One region of the Sphingobium sp. B8D3A genome, then DNA from elsewhere that is predicted to be linked to it. Evidence: riboswitches for the same ligand, from Rfam matches in the RefSeq annotation. Region 1 holds a riboswitch; each other region holds the start of a gene.
The links. A riboswitch is a leader RNA that binds a small molecule or an ion and turns the genes downstream of it on or off. The one in region 1 is predicted to bind cyclic di-GMP.

Region 1 (7,240 bases):
CAGGATTGATGGTATACTCGGCTTCAAAGCCGCGGATTTTTGCAGCCTGATTGCGATAGTAGGTCCGTCCGAGGCAGGTAATCCCGGTGCCTGCCGCCACGACCGCACCGCAGGTGGTCGACCCCGCAGGGCCTCCCGCGAGTGGGACGAGCGTGCGATTTCCGGGCACGGGCTGACCATTTGCGTCCAGCAGGGCCTCGGATCCTGAAATCGAAGTCGGGCGGTTCTTGAAGTCGGTATAGAAGGCCGCGAGATTCAGGCGCACCCGACGATCGAAGAGATCGAGCTTGGCGCCGATTTCGTAGGCGATGTCGTCATTGCCATCATATTGCGCGATCTGCGAGGGCTGTTGCGGGCGCGGATCGAAGCCGGGAAGCGAGTTGCCGGTCGCAGCGGACACATAGATGAGCGCGTTCGATGCCAGCTGATAATTGACGCCGGCCTTCCAGTCGAACCGCGTCTGCTGCGGAACGACGTAAAAGACCGTGTCGCTGGCGCTGGGCGAGGTGTCGAGGACGTTATAAAAGTCGACGACCTTCTTGTCGTCTGAATAGCGCAGGCCGCCCACGAAGCTGAGCGCTTCACCAAATGGCCGGATCGTGGCGTTGGCGAAGACCGCCTTGCTGGTTGGGTTGAACTCAGAATCGATGAGCCGCTGGAACGAGCTCTGGGGCGAGATGAAGGCGGCGTGCTGCGAGCCATCGGCCGTGAAGTAGAAGCCGCCCACGACCCAGTCGATGAACGATGACTTGCCGGACAGGCGCGCTTCGGCCGTCCAATATTCCTCCGAGAAGGTATTGGACCGCAACACCACATTGAGCGGCGAGCCATCATCGTCATAGGAATGGGTCTCGACCATCTCACGATGGGCGACCACCGCGAGGAAATTAATGTCGGGATTGATGTCCCAGCTCATCTTGGCTGAGACGCCCCAGTTCTTGAGGTCGATGAACGGCGAAAAGCTGGCGCCGCCGCGTACGGCCACACCATTGATCCGCAAGCCATTATAGAATGTGTTGCCCGGGATGACCGTGCCTGCGGCGATGGGATCGCTGAAGCTGGCATAGGTGCTGTAGGGATCGCCCGTCAGGAAGCGGGTGTCATAGGCCAGACCCAAGGTGTTGGCGGCGGACACGACCGTCCCGGACACCCGGTTGTTGATGATCCCGACGATGCTATCGGCGTTATTCTCGCTCGTATCGCGGATATAGTCGCCCGTCACCGTGAACCGCAGATCCTCGGACGGCTTCCAGAGCAAGGACCCCCGGTAGGCCTGCACATCTTCGCCGCCCTGATGGCCGACGACGCAATCCTTGGGCGTGAACCCGGCGGTCGGCATGTTGAGGGTCGAGGCATAAGGCAAGGAGCCCGATAGCGCAGGCGTGCCGCGCGCGCGCATCTCGCAGGTGAAATCGAGGATCTTCTGATAGCCCGTCCGCTTCTTCGAAAGCGCAGAAACGGAGAGGGCGAGCTGCTCGTTCAACGGCAGATTTAGCGAGCCGCGGAAGTCCATGCGGTCATAGGAGCCGGCTGTGATCTGAATACGCCCATAAACATCGCTGGTGGAGGGCTGCTTGCTGATGATGTTGACGGCGCCGGCGAGTGAATTCCGCCCAAACAGGGTGCCCTGCGGACCCCGGAGCACCTCGATATGCTCGATATCCAGAAGATCGAAGTTCGACCCGAGCAGCGTCGGGAAATAGACGTCGTCGAGATAGAAAGCGACGACAGGCTCGCTGGCGAGGCTCGTATCCCGATTGCCGATCCCCCGGATCGTCGCATCGATACCGGGCCCGAATGCACCCTGCGACTTCCGGAATTGCGTGTTGGGAACCACAGCGGTCAGTTCGCCGACGCTGGTGATCCCCTTCTGCTCGATCGCCTCGGCCGTGACCGCGGTGATGGCGATCGGCGTATCCTGCAAATTCGTCGACTGGCGCGTGGCGGTAACCACAATGTCCTCAAGGCCGCCTGCCCGGCTGTCCTGTGGCGTCGCTTGCGGGGCCGCCGATGCCGATCCAACCTGTGCGCTTGCCGGCCCTGCTAACAAAGCGAGAACCAGCGCTGCCGAGCTTATGGTTGCCAATTCCAGGTTTTTCATCTCAGTCTCCCTCGGGCGAATTCTAGCGAAATGGAGACCCTCTCGTCGCCTCTCGCGATGCTCGCCATATTTCCGGATATTTTTCCGGTTAGCGATCTAGCGCGCATTTTCGGCAGCTGCAATCCTAATAATCGGCGAACTCCAGAGGAATTTGGCGGAGGTGCGATGTATCTATTTTGTAAAAATGAGACAGGATTGTGATGAGTCGGGCGATAAAATATGTGATCAACTACAGATATGTCTTGTCTACATGTATGATCTCGCTGAGCGAGTTCATGTATATGTTTATCGATCTACGACAATTTTCAGATTTTTTCCGAAGAATGGGAGGACTTCTTTTTGCATTCTTTCCGGAACTTTACTGCTGTGATCGCCCGGATAAATGTCCAGTTGATTGCTTATAGCATAGTTATCTAGGTTTTTATGGAGCTCGGTTGCTGCGGTGACGATCGTGTCCTGATCGCCGACGTCGATGCCAATGGCGCGATAGGTCCTGAGAGCAGCGACATACTGGTCGATGAAACTGAGCGGGGCATTGGCTGCGCGCTTGGCCATGATCGCCTCGCGCGACTCGCCCTGTTCCGTAATCGGCAGATCGACGAAGAGCGGCGGCTTCGCCGGATTGGGCGAGAAGGCCGCCGCTGTCGCAAGTGGCCCTGCATATTTGAACGGGAGGCCTCGGGCAGCCTGAGGGGATGCAAGATCGTTGATCTCCCTCACTTCTTTTGCGGTCAATCCCTGCGTTCCGAGAGCGCTCAGGCAACAGGGCGACATCATGTAGAGAACGCCAAACCGCCCTGGGCGCTTCATGCCAATGCGCGCGACGCCGTAGCCGCCCATGGAATGCCCCATCAAGCCACGCGCGGCCGCCTCTGGAATCGAGCGGAACTCCCGGTCGATATAGGCAGGCAGTTCATCCGCTATGAATGTCTCGAAGTCGCCGGTGACAGTAGAACTGCCATAGAAAGATCCGCCATACTCATTGCTCCCATCGGGGAACACGACAATGACCTCCGGCACTCCCGCAGCAAAAGCTGCAGCGATCCGCCTGGCCGCATCGAGTTTCTGCATCCAGCTTGCTGCATCGATGGAGAAGCCGTGCAGGGCGTAGACGACAGGGTATCGCCGCTTGATGTCGCGGCCATAACTCGGGGGAAGAACGACAAAGACCTCGCGCTCGGCGGAGGTCCCCAGAAGATTGCCGGCAATGGCTTGTGAGTGCACCAACCGTCGCTCCACCCGAACCTGGGTGTTGGGGGCTTCGGCCTGGCTTGCGATGGATGGAGCGGCGGGAGCGGCGCCAGCGGCCAGCGAGGCAGTGACAAGCCCAAGGCCACCCAACAATCGCATCTTCATATCTGAATCCTCTCTGATCGCCAGGCCAGGAGCGGTTGCTCACGGCCAACACTGCATGCGAGGCCGGTCGGCGCCAGTCGCGCTTACTTCACTATAAACATATGTTTACATGTTTTATTGGTCAAGCAGCTCGGTTTTGAAGGTGGCTTGCATCCAGGGTCGGGACGAAGAACACACAACGCGCCATGCTAAAGGCTCGAAAAGTGGCGCGCATCGTCGTTGACCGTCATCCGCCAATGGCTGAGGTCACGGGGCTCGCTTGATCCTGCCGGGCACCGCGCCGCGGTGGTGTCGACGCGCGGTGCACTGGGCCTCGATCATGTCGGCGACCGCAGCGCCGCAGCGGCAACCTATCCGAAATTATCGCGGACGCTGCCTTCCGCTTGGACGATCGCGAGGGTTGCTTGTCCCTCCTTAATTGATTTTTCGAGACATAGTCCTCCGGCTCCGACCGGTAGGGGATGCACCGTTGGCATCTGTGCCGGGGCCGGCTATCGGCGCTGTACCGAGCGATGGATGATCTGATGGAAGTCGAGCCGTTTCAGGCCATAGAATTGAGCAAGTTGGCCTATCGCCTGGGCGCGGAGGGGCGATCGGTTCTCCATATGGAGTTTGGCCAGCCCTCCACGGGGGCGCCGCAGGCCGCGTTGGACGCTGCGCGCCACGCGCTCGGCATCGATCCGATGGGCTATTGGGAGAGTCCTGCGCTGCAGGCGCGGCTCGTCCAGCTCTATAGGGAGCGGTACGGCATGGCAGCCGAGCCGGATCAGTTCCTGCTCACCTGCGGCGCCTCGCCGGCATTGGTCCTTGCGCTGAGCACCCGGTTTAAGGCGGGTGATCGGATCGCCATGGCCCGGCCGGGCTATGTCGCCTATCGCAACACGGTGCGCGCGCTCGCCATGACGCCGATCGAGATCGAATGCGGCGAACAGGCGCGCTTTCAGCTGACGGCGCGCGCGCTCGCGGCGCTGGATCCGGCACCGCAGGGTGTGATCGTCGCCAGCCCGGCCAACCCCACCGGAACGATCATCGCGCCTGCCGAACTGGAGGCGATTGCGCGGCTCTGCCGGGAGCGCAGCGTCGCGATCATCTCGGACGAAATCTACCATGGCCTCAGCTATGGCGAACCTTGCCGCTCGATGGGGGAATTCGCACCGGATGCGATGATCGTCAGCAGCTTCTCCAAATATTACTGCATGCCCGGCTGGCGGCTCGGCTGGCTCTATGTGCCGCGCGCCATGGTCGAGCGGGCACGCGCCTATATGGGCAGCCTGTTCCTGACCGCGCCATCGATCAGTCAGCATGCCGCTTTGGCGGCGCTGGACTGCACGTCAGAGCTGGAAGCGCATCGCGCCACTTATGCCCGTAACCGGGACATTCTGCTGGACGCCTTGCCAGCCCTCGGTCTGCGACGCATCGCGCCGCCGGATGGCGCCTTCTACATCTATGCGGATGTCAGCGACTTTACCGATGATAGCCCTGCGTTCTGCAAGAAGCTGCTCCTGGAAACCGGGCTCGCCATGGGGCCGGGGCTCGACCATGATCCGGTCAATGGCCATCGGTTCATCCGGCTGAGCTTTGCGATCACGGAAGCCGAAGTGCAAGAGGCAGTGCGGCGCCTTTCGGCGTGGTTGCCCGACCAGCGACGGCTGTAACGATCACGTCGCGGGGGGCAACCATATTTTAGAGCAACGGATGCAGCGCAATCGACGTCGTGCTTGCGTTGAAGTTAACTATAGTTATCGGCTTAACACGGCCGGTTATGACCCCGCTCCAGACCGAGGGCGACAATTTTCACACGACAAATCAGCTGCATGGCTCCGATCTGCATGCGCGCCATCTCGACAAGGCCGGGCTTTTTTGTTGCGCTGCCGCTCAGCTAACGTTAATATTCCTCCTGAAGATGACGGCTCCGCCCCACGGGCGTTCGTTGCCTTCGACAAGGGCAAACTGTCGGTAACGGCGGGACGCAAAGCCTCCGGCCCCAATGGGGTAGCGGGGCTACCGGGGGATGAAACAGAGCATTTTCGGATATCGTGTGTAGCCTGCTGTGAGAAGGTCATTGGGTTCGTTTGAACCTCAGGCTGCGCTCCCTGTCGTCGCGCTTCGATCCCTGTCTCAAATCCCGTTGAACCGCACCTGCATGGCGGTTTGCCCTTCACATCATCTGGGCGGTGGGCCCACACGAGGGGATTTCGTAATGCAGGGTAAGGCAATCAAAACGCGCAGCGCCGTTCGGCAGGCTCTCAAGGCAGGTCTGTTCAGCAGTGTCGGTATCGCGGGGCTGCTGGCGGGCGCATCGGTCGCGCAGGCCGATACCGGAGTTTGCGAAGTGACGGGTGATGTCACGCTTTTTTTCTGCGATACGTCGTTGGTTAAGGCTCGTATTGAAGGAGGCGATACCAGCCTCACCGTGAATGGCGCACAGGTCGAGGAGAGCATCACAGTCGATGGCGTGAGCTACTATACGTGGGATAACACAATCCCTGGCGACATTACCTCGACGCTCCTCATCACCAATTCCACGATCAGCACCACTAATAATGGCGGCGTAAACGTCAGTTCCAATATCGTGGGTCGGAACGACATTTCGGTCACCTTGGGCCCGGACGTCACAGTGGATAGCGTGGGTGGCAACGGTGGCATCTGGGTGCGCAACCAGGTTGCGGGTGACATCATGATCCAGAACGATGCGGCGCTGACCGTCTCCGGCGTGAACACCAACGGCATTTCCGCGACCACCAACGCTGGGTCGGTGAGCGTCACCAATAGCGGTGCCATCACGGTCAACCCAACGGTAAACCCCGCAGACTTCACGCAGCGCGGGATTTACGCCGACGGCGGCTACAATGATGTCGAGCCGGTCGAGGTGACGGTGACCAACACCGGCCAGGTGCAGGCTCAGGCAGCGGGCATCCGCGTCGTCAATTACAACGGTCTTGCGAAGATCACCAACAATGCCTCGGTATCGTCGGTCAACAATCAGGCACTTGTCGCCTGGACGCCGGACGGCGAAGTGGTGATCGACAATCAGGAGCAGGGCATCGCGACATCGGAGTCCGGGCCGGCGATCCAGGGCGCCTCGCAGATCGGTGACATCACCATCACCAATGGGGGCCTTGCAGAAGGCGAGACCGGTATTCTTGCCATAGCGGGCTTCGATCCGGATGAGGCAGGCTCCGGCGCCATCACCATCACCAACACCGGCACCGTCACCGCCAGGTCCGGCAGCGCCGTTCAGGCGCGCACACCGGTCGGCAATGTCGTCATCGACAATAGTGGAACGCTGCAGGCGAATGGCGAAAGCGCGGCTGTGGATGCAGACGCGGTCAGCGGCACGGTCCAGATCACCAATTCCGGGTCGATCCTGGGTGAAACCGCTATCGTCACCAACAATGCGCCGACCACAATCATCAACTCGGGCGTCATTGCAGGGGGGGCTTCGTCCGGCCACGCCATTCTGATGGGTGCCGGCGACGTGACACTGGAACTGCGTGCCGGCTCCAGCATCACCGGTCTCGTCGCGGATGCGGATATCGCGAGCGGCACCAACACCCTGGCCCTGGGCGGCATCGTCGACTCGTCATTCGATGCCGGCCTGATTGGCGTGCAGTATAATGATTTCGATGAATTCGTGAAGGTAGGGGACGGCACCTGGACGCTCACGGGGACAGGAACGACCGGCTGGACAGTCAAGGAAGGGACGCTGAACGCAGGCAGCAATGGCGCATTCGGCGTTGGCCAGGACTATGTCGTCGAAGGTGGCGTGCTGGGCGTGGGTGG
Region 2 (7,240 bases), 650 kb from region 1:
GGGCGAACTCGACGATGAGGATCGCATTCTTGGCAGCCAGCGCCACGAGCACGATCATGCCGATCTGCGTCAGGACGTTGTTGTCCATGCCGCGCAGGTTGACTCCCACCAGAGCCGCCAGCACCGACATCGGCACGATCAGGATGATCGCGAGCGGCATGACAAGGCTCTCATATTGCGCCGCCAGCACCAGGAAGACGAGCAGCACGGCGAGGCCGAAGACGAGGCCTGCAGTATTGCCAGCCGTCTTCTGCTGATAGGCGATGCCGGTCCACTCATGGCTGAAGCCACGCGGCAGATTGGCATTGGCGAGTTGCTCCATGGCATCCAGCGCCTGGCCCGAGGATGCGCCGGGCGCGGTATCGCCATCGATGGCGACAGCGGGCGCCAGATTGTAGCGCTGCACCCGATACGGCCCGGTCGTATCCCGGAAGGTGGCGATCGAGCCGATCGGCACCATCTGGTTATAGTCCGAGCGCGTCTGCAGGCTGGCGATATCCGCCGTGGTGCGCCGGAAGGCTTCGTCCGCCTGCGCGGTCACCCGATAGGTGCGGCCAAGCAGGTTGAAGTCATTGACGAAGGCCGAGCCCAGATAGATCTGCAGCGTCTCGAACACCCGCTCGGGAGGCACGCCGAGCATCTGCGCCTTCTCGCGGTCGATATCTGCGAAGATGCGCGGCGTCGCAGTGTCGAAGAAGGTGTAGACGAACGAGAGTCCGGGCGTCTGGTTGGCCGGGCCGATGACGCTGTAGGCCGCCTGCTCGAGCGCCTTGTAGCCGGCGCCCTCGCGATCCTGCACCATCAGGCGGAAGCCGCCCGCCGAGCCGATGCCGCGGATGAGCGGTGGCTTGACGATCATCAGGCGCGCCTCGCTGATGTCGGCGGTCGCCTTGCGGGCTTCCTCCATTAGCTTGTCGATGGTCTGGCCCTTGGCGGCCCGCTCGTCGAAATCATCGAGCACCCAATACGCCGCCGACGAGCTGGCGTTGCGCGTCTCCGAGGCGCCGTCGAAGCCCGAGAGCATGACAGCGTTGGTGATGCCCGGAATGGGCAGCATTCGCTCCGCGACCTTCTTCATCGCCGCATCGGTGCGCGCGGTGGAGGAGCCGGGCGGCAGCTGGATGATCGTGAAGAAATAGCCCTGGTCCTGCGCCGGGATGAAGCCCGACGGCGTGTAAACCAGCGCAGCGACGGTCACCGCGATCAGCCCGACATAGGCCGCCATGATCTTCTTGGGCTGGCGGACCAGCCGCGCGGTCAGGGTCGCATAGCGGGCACTGAACCGGTCGAACCCGCGATTGAACGCATCGCCCGCCCGCTCGGTGAGCTGGCGCCAGCGCGGCGCGCCCTCCGGCAGGGCATGGCGGTGCCGCAGCAGCAGCGCCGCGAAGGCGGGCGACAGGGTGAGCGAGAGGACCAGCGAGATGATCGTCGCAGCCGAGATGGTGATCGCGAACTGCTGGTAGAAGGCGCCGGACATGCCGCCGATAAACAAGGTCGGCACGAACACGGCGCACAGCACCAGCACGATGGCAATCAGCGCCCCGCCCACCTCATCCATGGAGGTGCGCGCCGCCTGGAGCGGAGTCATCCCGTTCTCCAGATTGCGCTCGACATTCTCGACCACCACGATGGCGTCATCGACGACGATGCCGATGGCGAGCACGAGGCCGAACAGCGACAGGTTGTTGATCGAATAGCCCATGCCCGCGAGCACCGCGAAGGTGCCGATGAGCGAGACCGGGATCGCCAGCACCGGGATCAGCGCCGCCCGCCACTTCTGCAGGAAGACGATGATGACGAGCACGACGAGGATCACCGCCTCGACCAGCGTCTTCACGACCTCGTCGATGGACTTCTGGATGAACTCGGTGGGGTTGTAGACGATGCGATATTCGAGGCCCTGCGGGAAGTCCTTGGCCAGGACGTTCATCTCGGCCTTGATCGCCTCGGCTGCGGCCAGCGCGTTCGATCCCGGCATCTGGAAGACGGGGATGATCACGCTGTCCTTGTCGCCGAGGTAGGCCGACGTGCCGTAATCCTCGGCGCCCAGTTCGACACGGGCGACATCGGAAACGCGGACCTGCCGGCCCTGATCGTCGGTGCGGATGACGACATTGGCGAACTGCTGCGGATCGGTGAAGCGACCCTGCGTCTCGACATTGAGCTGGAAGGCCGATCCGCCCGAGGGGGGCTGGCCGAGCGTGCCGGCCGCAACCTGCACATTCTGCTGGCGCAGCGCGGAGACGATGTCGCCGGCCGTCAGACCCAGCGCCGCCGCACGGCGCGGATCGATCCACACGCGCATGGAGAGATCGCGCGAGCCGAACAGCTGCACGTCGCCCACGCCCTCGATGCGGGCCAGCCGGTCCTTGATGCGGGTCTGCGCGTAATTGGAAATATACTCGCGATTGAGCGAGCCATCAGGCGAAATGAGGTTCACCACCAGCAGGAAGTCCGGCGAGGTCTTCTTGGTAACGATGCCGAGGCGCTGCACCTCCTGCGGCAGGCGCGGCTCGGCAATGGCGACGCGGTTCTGCACCAGAACCTGCGCCTCATCGAGGTCCGTGCCCTGCTTGAACGTGACGGTAACGACCACGCGCCCGTCCCCCGTCGATTGCGACGAGAGATAGAGCATGTTCTCGACGCCGTTGATCTCCTGCTCGATCGGGCTGGCAACGGTTTCCGCCACGGTCTCGGCAGAGGCGCCGGGATACATGGCCGAGACGGTCACCGTCGGCGGCACCACCTCGGGATATTGCGAGACAGGCAGGAAGAAATAGCTGATCGCGCCGATGATCGTGATGATGACGGCGATGACCGCCGCGAAGATCGGCCGGTCGATGAAGAAACGGGACAGACGCATGAGGAGCTCTCCTCGGGGCAGCGCTCAGAGCATGTCCGGGTCAGGCGGCTTCACCTGACGGCTCGGACATGCGGAAAGCAAAAGGGACCGGATCAGGATCGGCTTCAGGCGAAGCCGATCCTGATCTAGCGCGTAAAGGTGGCCTGGCCGGACATCAGCGCGGTGGCGGCGGCAGGCGTCGCCGGCTGCGTCTCAGGCGCAATGCGGCCTTTGCGGACCTGCACCTTGCCGCCGGGCATGGCGAGCTGGGTGCCAACGATCACCACCTGATCCGCGGGATCCAGCCCGGCCCGCACGACGCGCAGGCCATCGACAACCGGCCCAAGCTCGATCGGCTTGGCGGCGACGGTGCCATCCTTGCCGACGACGAGCAGCGTCTTGCGCGCCTGATCGGTCTGCACGGCGGTGTCCGGCACCAACAGCGCGCGAGTGGCAGAGCCGGTGGAGAGCCGCATATTGCCGAACATGCCGGGCGTCAGGAACAGATCGGGATTGGGCAGCACGGCGCGGGCGCGAATGGTGCCCGAGCGCGGATCCAGGCCGTTGTCGGTGAAATCGAGCTTGCCCTTCCAGCGATAGGCATTCTCATCCTGCAGCTTGATCTCGACCGGCGTAGCGTCGGCATCGGCATCACGCTTGGTCTTGAGGAACAGCGCTTCGGACCCCTCGAAGGTGAAGTAGATCGGATCGAGCGCGTTGATGGTGGTGAGCAACGTGCCGGATGCGCCCTCTCCCGATGAGGCGAGGTTGCCGGGGTCGATCCGCCGATCCGAGATGCGGCCGCCAATGGGCGCGCGCACGGTGGTGAACTCAAGGTCCAGCGCGCGACTGCGGGCACGGGCCTGCGCACCGGCCAGCGCAGCCGATGCCGCCGAGACGCGGGCACGGAGCCGGTCGACCTCGCTCTTGGAGACCGCTTCCACCGCCACCAGTCGTTCGGCACGTTCAAGATCGCTGCGGGCCAGCGCGAGATCGCTCTGGGCCGTGGCGACACCGGCACGCGCCTCGGCCAGCGCGGCCTGGAAGGGGCGCGGATCAATGGTGAAGAGCGGCTGGCCGGCGCGGACCATCTGACCGTCCGTGAAATGCACGGCCGTGATCTGGCCGGAAATGCGCGGACGCACCTCGACCGCGCGGCTCGGCTCGAACCGGCCGACATAATCGTCCCACAGCATAATCTCGCGCGCGAGCGGCGCCGAGACGGTGACGGTGGGCGCCGCCATCGCGGCCTGCGCCGGGGGCGACGGGCGCATCAGCGCGTAACCGCCGGCAATGGCGAGCACCGGCAGCGCCACCCAGGCGGCACGGGTCAGCGAGCGCCGCCGCGTCGTGCCACCTTCGATGGGCGTGGCTTCCGCCGGGCTGAGTTTCTTGAGCATGTTCATGCGCGGTTCCTCCGCTTGATCGACAGACGCAGGGCCCCGATGTGGCGGAGCAGCGTCTCATATTGATGGGTCGTGTAGCCGGCCTCGTAAAAGCGACCGAGCTCGGACGGGGCGATGTTGTAGCCATGGTGCCAGCTCAGCACCGCGATGCGTCGCAGCGCTTCGAGGCGCGCGCTCGCCAGCGGCATGGCCCGGCGGAAGCCGAAAACGAGGCGCAGCAGGCGGCCCAGGCGGCTCTCCTCGCGCAGCGAAGACAACCCGTCTTCCCGCGCCAGGCGGACAATCGTCCACTCGACCGGAAGGAGGTGGCCATCCTGCACCTGAAGGCTTGCAGCCTCCGATGCAGTGACACCCGGGACCATCGCCCGTGCCCCGCCATCTCTCAGATCCAGATATGCCATCACCGTGTCTCCTCCTGCTTCCCCGGCAGGCACGACGGGGCAGCCCCGGACAGCCAGTGCTGCCGGGCGCGCGCATCGCGGATGCCAGGGATCGATCCGGGAAAGACGGTGCGCGACCGGCGCGTCCGTCCCGAAACCAGAACCTATGAAATTGCTGTCAAATCAAGTCGGGCAAGCAGAACGCGCCCGGCCAAGCCGCACGCACCCCCATGCCTTCTGTACTGACTGGTATATTAATCGGATGTTCAGGCGTCAACCCGGTTTTTTGTACCGACCGATATTTTATTTTGCAGCGCGCAAAATCGGTCTTGGGTCCCCAGGCGCTTCAGCGGCTAGGCCACATCCCCATAGTCGTCTCGGCAACGCGCTCCAGCTCCTCCCGTGTGGTGCCGGAGCCAGCCAAAACCGCCATGCCCTGCAAAACGGCGATGAGATATTTCGTGATCGCTTCCGCATCGGCGGGCCCGACAAACTCGCCCTCGTCGATGGCGCGCTGCATCCGGGCCACCAATGCCCGCTTCACGGTCTCGCCGCGCTTGAGCACTTCCTCACGGATCGATTGCGCTTCCGCGCCACAGGCGGTGACGCTGATCACGCTGAGGCAGCCGGTGGGCTGGCCATTGCCGGCAATCGTGGAGAGCGCGCCATCGAGCAGATGCTGCGCCACGCCGCGCGCGGTGGGCATATCCAAAGCCGGACCGATATAGGCCAGCTTCTCCCGCTCGTAGAGATCGAGCGCCTGCCGGAACAAGGCCTCCTTGTTGCCGAACGCGGCATAGAGACTCGGGCGGGTGATCCCCATCGCGTCCGTCAGCTCGCTGAGCGACGCGCCCTCATAACCCTTTGTCCAGAACACACGCAAAGCGGCCGCAAGCGCCTGCTCGCAGCAAAATTCGCGGGGCCGACCCCTGATGGCGGTCTGTTCCATATCGGACGGTATAGAATTCCTCGACGGGGTTGTCGAGTCCGGTGCGACGAAGGGAGCCAGGACGGTCCCGCTCGAGCGGCACGTTCTCCCAGGCATGATAAAAGTTAAGTTCAGACTCTTTTCCATGAACCTTTTCCAGAGCTTGACATTTCAAGCGCAGGATCACTCCGATCCCGATAATGGCAAAGCGGTGGTGACGCCGTGACGCAAAGCTTCCGGCCTTGGGTTCAAGGTAGCGGGGTTGCCGAAGGAGCCGAGGTCGGAGCTGTGTGTGCGTGTCTACGCCTCGCTCTGGCTATGATCGCTCCACACCGCTCCGCGCTACGTGGGCCTGCCATCGGATAGCTCCGTCTCCAGCCCGGCTGCAAGCCTGACAGGAGATGACGCAATGGCTCAGGTTCTTTCCACGACGACATTACGATCCAACAGAACGTCACGACTATGCCGGGCCATGCCCGCCATAGCCGCCTGCTCCGCGCTCGCCATGCTGCTGAGCGCCTGCGAGACCAGCGGTTATTCCCGCTACGCCAATGTCGGCTCGCCGGCGCCCGGGTCGGGCGGCAGCAGCGATGGCGGCAGCAACAATGGCGGCGGCGGCACTGACACGGGCGGCGGGAACACGGGCGGTGGGAACACCGGCGGCGGGAATACCGGGGGCGGCGGATCGGCCGATGGCGGCGGCAGCACCAGCGGCGGTCTGGCTGGAGGCGTCGTCACGCAGGTCTCCCCGGTTCTGGCGACGGCCGGCAACGCCGTGCTCGGCGTCGCGGACGGCCAGCAAGGCGTGACCACCCCCATCGCCGCTGCCTTGCCAGTCACGCAGCCCGTAACCGGCACGATCACGCGGGTGCTGCAGGACACCGGCACGGTGCTGGTCGATGCCGGCGAAGGCCGCACGCTGCTGCTGCAAGGCGCGCAAGGCGTGGTCGGCGATGTCGTGTCCATCGACGTTGGCGGTCGCACCGTAACCAACGGTCTTGACGGCACCGCAGGCGCGATCGGCGTCGGCGTGCTCGGCGACACCCAACCGACGGGCACGCTCGCATCCGCTGGCGTGCTGAACGCAGGCAATACCGCGCTGGCGACCGTGAACGGCATCGCCGATGTGCGCGTGACCAACATTACGGCGCCCACCGGCGGCATTTCCGACAATCTGCTGAATGTCGCGCTCGGCGGCAATCAGCTGCTGGGGAGCGGCGATCCGGCGCTGGTCAACGCCAATGTGCTGCCGAACGGCGCGTCCCTGCCCGGCGGTGGCGCGGGGGCCGTGGGTGGCGTGCTTGGCGCGGTGAGTTCGACCGTCGGGTCTGTCGGTGGCGCCGTGGGCGTGGGCGGTGACGTCTCAGGCGGCGGCGTGCTTGGCGGCGGAACGGCCACGGGCGGCGACGTAAATGGCGGCGTGCTTGGCACGGTCGGTGCCACGGTCGGCTCGGTCGGCGGTGCGCTAGGCGTTGGCGGCAGCGTCGAAGCCGGTGCAGGCGCAGGCGCCGGCACCACGACCAATGGCGGCTTGCTGGCGCCGGTAACCGGCACGCTCAACACGGTCGGCACTTCTCTGGGGCTGGGCCGCTAAACAGCCACCCCGCCTCAAGTCGCCAACCTCGGCGCAACTTCCCTGCGGTGCGCGGCGGGCGGTCTCAAGACCCGCCGCGCACCCACC
Region 3 (7,240 bases), 970 kb from region 1:
CGTGCCGATCAGCGTGAAGTCGTTTTCATAAGGAATGGCAAAGACGATGCGCTTGTCCGGATTCTGCAGGATATAGGCATGGTCGCCCTCATACAGCTTGCGGGTGACGATGTGGCTGCCCTTGATCAGCCGCAATGTGCCCGCGCCCGCAACGCCGGCCCGCTCGGGCAGAAAATCAGCGGCCCAGGAGCCGGTGGCATTGACGAGCACATGCGCCGTCACGGAGAACGGCGTGCCGTCAGTGCCCTGCAAGGACACGCGCCAGCCATGCTGATCCCTTTGTGCGGCGAGGCATTTTGTGTGGGTGAGGATCGTCGCGCCATGCTCGGCGGCATCCTGCGCGTTGGCGACGACGAGGCGGCTGTCGTCGCCCCAGCAATCGGCATAGACATAGCCGCGGCCAAATCGAGATTGAATGGCGCTGCCATAGCCATCCCCGGCCAGCCTGATCGCCCGGGAGTGGGGCAGGCTGCTGCGCCCGCCCAGCCGATCATAGAGAAACAGGCCGATGCGCATCATCCACATGGGGCGCATGCCGCGATCATGGGGCAAAACGAACTCCAGCGGGCGGATGAGGTGCGGCGCCGCACGCATCAGCCGTTCCCGCTCCGCCAGGGCCTTGGCGACCAGCCGGAACTCATATTGCTCGAGATAGCGCAGCCCGCCATGAATGAGCTTGGTGCTGGCCGAGGAGGTGTGCGCGGCGAGATCGTCCTGCTCGACGAGCATGACACGCGCGCCACGGCCCGCCGCATCGCGCGCAATCGCAGCGCCGTTTATGCCTCCCCCAACGACCAGAACATCATACTCAATAGCCATGAAGCGACTTTCGCAGCACTAACTAACGAAAGTCAAATGCTTTCGTATCTTTCGTTATTTTGAGATGGATAGATGGTCGGGCGCCGGCGCGAGCGAATTTCGCTCGCAAGACTATATTGGCTAGCGAGTTTCCCGTTAGCTTAGCCGGACGACGGGGTCGGCGCGAGATACGGGACCTATCAGCGCACGGAAAAGCGAAATTTCAAACGAACCCCGTCGGATGTACCCGCGCGGCGTCGGCAGGCTATCAATATCACTGGACCGAAGCACGCCGTGATGGCTATCGGCTGGGCCATGAGTGTCATCGCAACCATCATGAATTCGGCCACCGGCCAGCCCGTTCAGAAAATGACCTTCGGTCGCATGCCCAAGCCCTGGGCCAGCTTTAATCTGGAAAGCGGCGAGCTGGTGACGATCGATCGCGTGCAGGTCGGCAAACCGGCGCCCGGCAAGTTCGTCGCCCCCGTCGAGGTCTGGGTGACGCCGAAAAGCTGATGTCGGCAAGCGCGGAGCGGATGAGCGACATTCTGATCGTCGGCGGTTCGCTCGCCGGCCTCATGACCGGCCTCGCCTTGTCGCGACATGGCTTCTCGATCACGTTGCTGGAGCGCTCGACCGATACCGACCGGACCGGGGCAGCGCTGCAGGTCGGCTATGGCTTGCTTGAGCAGTTGACCGGGCGTCCTCACGCTACGGGCGCGCTCGCGACGGGCGTTCAGGCATGGCAATCGGTCTATCGCGGTCTGCGCGCAGCGGCGGACGAGGCCGGCATTGTCGTCCTGCAGAACGCCCGTGTGGAAGCGACGGGAGAGGCGGAGGATCGGGCCTGGGCAAGGACCGCCGATGGTCGGCGGTTCGACGGCAAGGTGCTGGTCGGCGCGGACGGCTATCAGAGCGTTGTGCGGCGGCAGGTCAGTCCGGAGCGTCCGGATGCCGTCTTCGCGGAGTATCTGGCCTGGGTCGGCTTTGCCGAAGAGTCGGCGCTGTCTGTCCGCTTTCCGTCCAATCTGGAGTTTCTCGAGTCCGAGCCCTATGTGCTTCTCGGCTTTCCGCTGACAGCCGCCGATGGCAGTCCGGAGCGTGGCCGCCGCCGGGTCGGCTGGGGCTGGTACGACGCCGGACATAACGCAATCCTGCGTAGAACAGGGGCGGTCGAGGGCCCGTTGGCGCGGCATTCGCTGCGCCCGAGCGACATGCCGGATGAATTGTTCGACGAGCTGGCCGCACTGGCGCGCCGGCACTGGCCATCGCCCTGGCGCGACGCGATCCTGGAATGTATCGCCCGCAAAGCGGTGCTCGGCACACCGGTCGTGGAATATTGTCCGGACCGCCTTGTCGCCGGCCGCATGTGTCTGGTTGGCGACGCTGCCCATGTCTGCACGCCGATGACAGGCAATGGCTTTGCAACCGCCGCGCAAGATGCTCTCACCCTCGCGCGCTGCCTCGACCCGGCGGTCCTGCAGGCCGACCCCAAAGCCGCACTCGCGCGATATGAAGCGTCCCGGCTACCCGAGGTGCGCCGACTGGCCCGGTCTGGCCAGCAGGTCAGCCGGAATTTCGTGGGCTCTGTGGTTGAGGCGGTTGCTCTGACATAGCGGTGGGCCGGTAGCACGAAGACCTTTTCAAGCCTGCCTTTCGTCGCCCTCCGGCATTGCGCCGACATCTTGAGGCAGCGGCCCACCGCAGAAGCGCTTAGATGAGAACCGACGCTTGGCAGCGTCGCGCGCTCCACGCCCTGACAGGCGAAGCGAGGGGAGAGGAGCCCAAGCGGCGTTTTTCGCGGGAGGGGCCTTGGCATTTAGCCCGGATGTGTAATTCGTCGGGATCATAGCGACGGCAACGAAATACATTCTCATGGAATTCGGTTTGGCGCGAGCTAACCGCATCGTCGGTTCGCTTCAGTCCGCGAAGTTCTTGGCGTTTTGCTTAGGCTCTGATGACGCAAACCTCACGTTTATTTCATTGAAAACAAACGCGCTCCTAATCCGGCTACTCGATCTGCGGTTCAACATGGGAGTAGTCGCACAATTCTCCATCTGGTCGTTCACCACATAAGCGTTGACTGCGTAGCGTATAATAGTTAAATCAAAATTTACCTAATAGCGCCCGAGATTCTCGGTCGAAACGGCAAACCATCGGCGACGATGGGACGCAAAGCCTCCGGTCCCTCACAGGGATAGCGGGGTTACCGAAACGGAGAACTATTGTGGACCTGTCGTCCTCGCGCCTTCCAGATCCTTTACGCCCTCGTCGGGCGACGGCCCGTCTTTGGCGACGGTCAGCAAGCACCAGTACCGATCATCACGTGATCCAGTCGCTTGCGACTGGCTCGCCAGATGCACGCGCTTGCAATCCAAAGCTCCGCGAAACGCAGTCGCCCGAGGGACTCTAAGGTAGGCGGAGTCTAATATTTTCCGATTAAATTCATGTGCATATCAAGTAAGAGAAAGACATCGTCATGTTCGTGAACTTGAAGTCTATCGCGACAATTGCGCTTCTGGGTTCCATCCCGGCGGCAAGCTACGCTCAGTCCTCAGCATCTGTGTCGACCACGGGTACAGCCCGGATCGTTCAGCCGATCTCGATCGCAAAAACCAGCGACCTTGCGTTCGGCACGATCGTGAAACCCTCGGTAGCAGGGACCAACACGGTCACTGTCGATGCCTCGACGGGCAATCGCAGCCTGTCTGGTTCCGGCGACGCCGTTGCCGCTGGTGGCACGACGTCGCGCGCCGCCTATACGGTCTCGGGTGAAGGGGGGCAGACTTTCTCGATCTCGGTGCCCGCCAGCTTCTCCATGACCGGTACGCCCGGCGGCACGATCACCGTCACCCTGACGCCGAGTGCCGCAACAGGCACATTGTCCAGCTCCATCGGCACAGCTGGCACCGCGACCTTCGGCGTCGGCGGTAGCTTCTCCCTGCCCAATACGCAGGCCTCTGGCAATTACTCGGGCACCTTCACGGCGACCGTCGCCTACAACTGACCTGTGACAGGAGCGTCTCGTGACGGTCTCATCATCCATCCGGATGGGAGCGCGCCTGTTGCTGGCGACCGCTCCTGCGCTGGGAGCGCTGTGCCTTTGCGCGGCGCTTGCAGCCTCACAGGCGAACGCGGCGGAAGCGAATGCGAAAGGCCAGGTTTCGATCGTGGAGCCAGCTTCGATCACGCAATCGGCGAAGGACATTGTTCTGCAGCCGGTGCTGGTTCTTCAGTCGAGCCTCCGGGTCATGATCTTGTCGCCAGGGCCGCAGTCAAACGAGAGCGACCAAAACACCGGGCTTTCGATGGCCGCTCCTATTCAAATCGCCGGGGGCAGCAACCAGACGTTTTCGCTCCTGGTCTCAAAAGCATTCGTCCAGCCAGGCGCAGGGGGTTCGCTTAGTGTCCCGATGGCGACGCTGAGCGATGATAATTTCCCGTCCTTTGAAGCCGGCCCCTCGGGTTTCGAGGATGTCCTCATGGGCCGGCTGAGCGGCGATGGCCTTCTGTCTGTTCCTCCATTTCTTTTGAAAGCGCTGCGCGACAGCTACGGGCCCGACGGCGGGCCTTTGCTGGTCCTGGCGCAATATGAATGAGCGAGAGACGCCGGTGATGACTCTCCCAGGCGTCGTGACGCGTCTCACGCGATCTGCGAACCAACGCAAGAGCATCGCTATCGCTATCGCGTTGGTCGCTGGCGCCTTCCCATCCGCTTTTTGCACTTCCTCTTCTGCCCAGCCTGCGACGACAGAGCAGGCCGGCGGGAGCGCCAGCCTCAACATCAATCCAAAGCGGATCACCTTTGATCGGCTGGGGCGGACGTCGAGCATATTCCTCTTCAACCAAGGGACTGCCGCCGGGGTATATGACATCAGCTTTGTCGACCGGGTCATGTTGCCCACCGGTCAGATCCGCCCGACGGATGAAGCAGACGGCGCGCCGGAGGTGAGAGACCTCAGTGCCAAGCTTCAATCCGCGCGTTCCATGATGCTGGTGACGCCCAGGCGCGTGCTGCTCAAGCCGGGGATGGGGCAGACAATCCGTCTTCGTGCAGGTGGCACCGGCGACTGGCCCGCCGGCGAATATCGCACGCATCTGACGGTGACGGCGGTGCCGCCACCTGACACGGGCCTAACCGCCGATCAGGCTGCGAATGCTGAGCCCGGTGCTGTTTCGTTCCGCATCGCATCTGTTCTTGGGATTTCCATCCCTGTGATCGTGCGTATCGGCACGCCTCAGGTTGAGGCCGCGATCGAAAACACACGGTTCACGATGGAGAGCCCTGGGCCGGGGTCTGAGCTGAACAGCCCTATGCCAGTCGTCACTTTTGACCTTGTGAGGCGTGGGCCGAATTCCCTTTTCGGCGATATCGAAATCCGAAAGGCGAAGGCGCGCCGTGAGGACGAGCCGTTGGGTGTCGTGCGGGGGATCGGTGTCTATCCTGAGATAGAGCGGCGACAGGTAAAGATCGCTCTGCGCTCTCATCCGCAGCGAGGCGAGCAAATCAGCGTCGTGTTCACCGACCAAGATACAGCTCCGGGGAAGATACTTGCGCAGAGCCAGATCTCCTTGCCGTAGCCTGTGGATTGGACTGATGCTCATGATCGCCACTGCTCAGCCTACTCCTCTTTGGGCGGACAGCGGCGAACTGGCCGCTGACGATACTCAACTTTTGCTGCTTGAGGTTGTCCTTGACCGGGCATCTTTATCGGATGCGCTTCCCGCACTTCAGGTGGGCGACGATATCGTTCTCATCCCCGTCGGCGCGCTGACGCGCCTTCTCGATCTGGATGTTCAGGTTTCACCGGCAGATGGGAGTTTGACGGGGCAGGTGGGCCAGGCTCGCCAGTCCATCTTCCTTGATATTGCGTTGGGTGAGGCGCGGGCGGGCACGGCGCGCATCATTCTGAAGCCGGGTGACGCGCTGCAAGACAGCGGCGACATCTACCTGACCGTTTCCCTGATGGAACGGCTGCTCCCGGTTCGAATGACATTGGATGTGTCGGAATTGACGCTCAATCTCGAGGCTCGAGAAAAGCTGCCCGTGCAGATGCGGGCTGAGCGGATGGCGCAGGGAGGGGGCATCGCGCATTCTGGCGCTGTCCTGGAGCCGGTTCTTTCGGTGGCGGCGCCAGCTGGCATGCTGTCTTTTCCCGCCTTCGATGTAACCATGGATTTGGGCTCCGATACGCGTGGGCAACCCTTTCAAAGGCGGTTCGACGTGCGGGCTTCGGCCGCACTCTTGAACGCCGGGTTTCAAGGTTATCTCGCCTCCGACGATCGTGGGAAGCCAGCTCTGGCGCGGTTGCTTCTTGAGCGGCGTGAGTCGAAGGGCGGCTTGCTGGGCCCCCTGCAGGCGACCAGTGCTTCCTTGGGCGATACATTCCTGCCGGCCCTCGCACTGGGCCCCAGAAGTGTTGCCGCGCGTGGTTTTGCGTTTTCGACCCGGCCTTTGGAGCAGGCGAGCATCTTCGAACGTGTCGATATTCGCGGCGAACTCCCGCGTGGGCATGACGTCCAGATTTATGTGAACGACATCCTGAGCGGTGCGCAGTCGACGGCGGTCGAAGGACGCTACGAATTTGACGATGTCCCGCTGGTTCGTGGCCTCAATGTCATCCGCATTGTGGATTATGGCCCCAATGGCAGCCGGACCGAGACCACCCGGGTCATTTCCGTCGGCAGTGGACAGGCCGCTCCCGGAGAACTGATTATCGACTTTGGCATTGGCGAGCAGGGCAAGACCCTCGTTGGCTTCGAAGGCTCGCAGGAGCCATCCGTGGGCGCTGGGCGGCTCGTCGGTACGCTGAATGTGCTGTACGGCTTTTCCGAAAGCTGGACAGGCGCGGTCGGTCTCGCGCGCTATTCGTCCACGCAGGATGCCGCGCGCTTCCTCCTCTCGGCCGGCGTGCGAGGTTCGGTATTCGGCCTGGCTGTTCAGGCCGATGCAGCGCGAGACAGTCTGAGCGGATATGCTGCTGCCGTGGGCATCGCGGGCAAGCCGTTCGGGATCGCATCGACGATACGACGCGCCGAATTCCGAAATGGCTTTGTCGATGACGCCGCCCCCCATGGTGGTGACGGGCGCGCTCTGCGATCTGGAACCGAAGCAACTTTCGACTTTGGCTTGAAGGCCGGAAACCGCTCGATCATTCCGGTGGCCTTGCGGATCGGTCAAGACGCCTATGTGGACGGACAGAGCGCCGTGTATGGGACATTGAACATGTCGCTTCCCGTTGCCCGTGCGCTGGTCTCTGCCAGCTGGGATTATAACCGCGTGACCGGGCCAGGGGCTCAGAACCGATTGACCGGAAATGTCTCGGCGTCTCTCAATCCGGGCTATGACTGGCAAGTTCGCGGCGGGTTTGACTATGATGTGCAGCCCTCTCTTCAGGCCCGATCCTTTAACTTGGCTGTCGACCGAAGCGTCGGAGAAGGC

Region 2: it holds a riboswitch for cyclic di-GMP, as region 1 does, so the genes downstream of both, M2342_RS03755 (hypothetical protein) here and M2342_RS06845 (autotransporter domain-containing protein) in region 1, are expected to answer to the same signal.
Region 3: it holds a riboswitch for cyclic di-GMP, as region 1 does, so the genes downstream of both, M2342_RS02560 (DUF4402 domain-containing protein) here and M2342_RS06845 (autotransporter domain-containing protein) in region 1, are expected to answer to the same signal.

The regions. Positions count from the first base shown of each region.
Region 1 covers NZ_JAOQOS010000001.1:1,487,992-1,495,231, forward strand. The annotation lists gene M2342_RS06830 (TonB-dependent receptor) at 1-2,101, opposite strand, end outside; gene M2342_RS06835 (alpha/beta hydrolase) at 2,387-3,457, opposite strand; gene M2342_RS06840 (pyridoxal phosphate-dependent aminotransferase) at 3,982-5,112, shown strand; cyclic di-GMP riboswitch class I at 5,392-5,466, shown strand; gene M2342_RS06845 (autotransporter domain-containing protein) at 5,658-7,240, shown strand, end outside.
Region 2 covers NZ_JAOQOS010000001.1:841,169-848,408, reverse strand. The annotation lists gene M2342_RS03775 (efflux RND transporter permease subunit) at 1-2,866, opposite strand, end outside; gene M2342_RS03770 (efflux RND transporter periplasmic adaptor subunit) at 2,992-4,251, opposite strand; gene M2342_RS03765 (hypothetical protein) at 4,248-4,652, opposite strand; gene M2342_RS03760 (TetR/AcrR family transcriptional regulator) at 4,978-5,580, opposite strand; cyclic di-GMP riboswitch class I at 5,752-5,829, shown strand; gene M2342_RS03755 (hypothetical protein) at 5,969-7,153, shown strand.
Region 3 covers NZ_JAOQOS010000001.1:517,449-524,688, forward strand. The annotation lists gene glpD (glycerol-3-phosphate dehydrogenase) at 1-819, opposite strand, end outside; gene M2342_RS02550 (hypothetical protein) at 1,114-1,314, shown strand; gene M2342_RS02555 (FAD-dependent monooxygenase) at 1,335-2,414, shown strand; cyclic di-GMP riboswitch class I at 2,936-3,012, shown strand; gene M2342_RS02560 (DUF4402 domain-containing protein) at 3,362-3,805, shown strand; gene M2342_RS02565 (hypothetical protein) at 3,825-4,397, shown strand; gene M2342_RS02570 (hypothetical protein) at 4,432-5,379, shown strand; gene M2342_RS02575 (hypothetical protein) at 5,396-7,240, shown strand, end outside.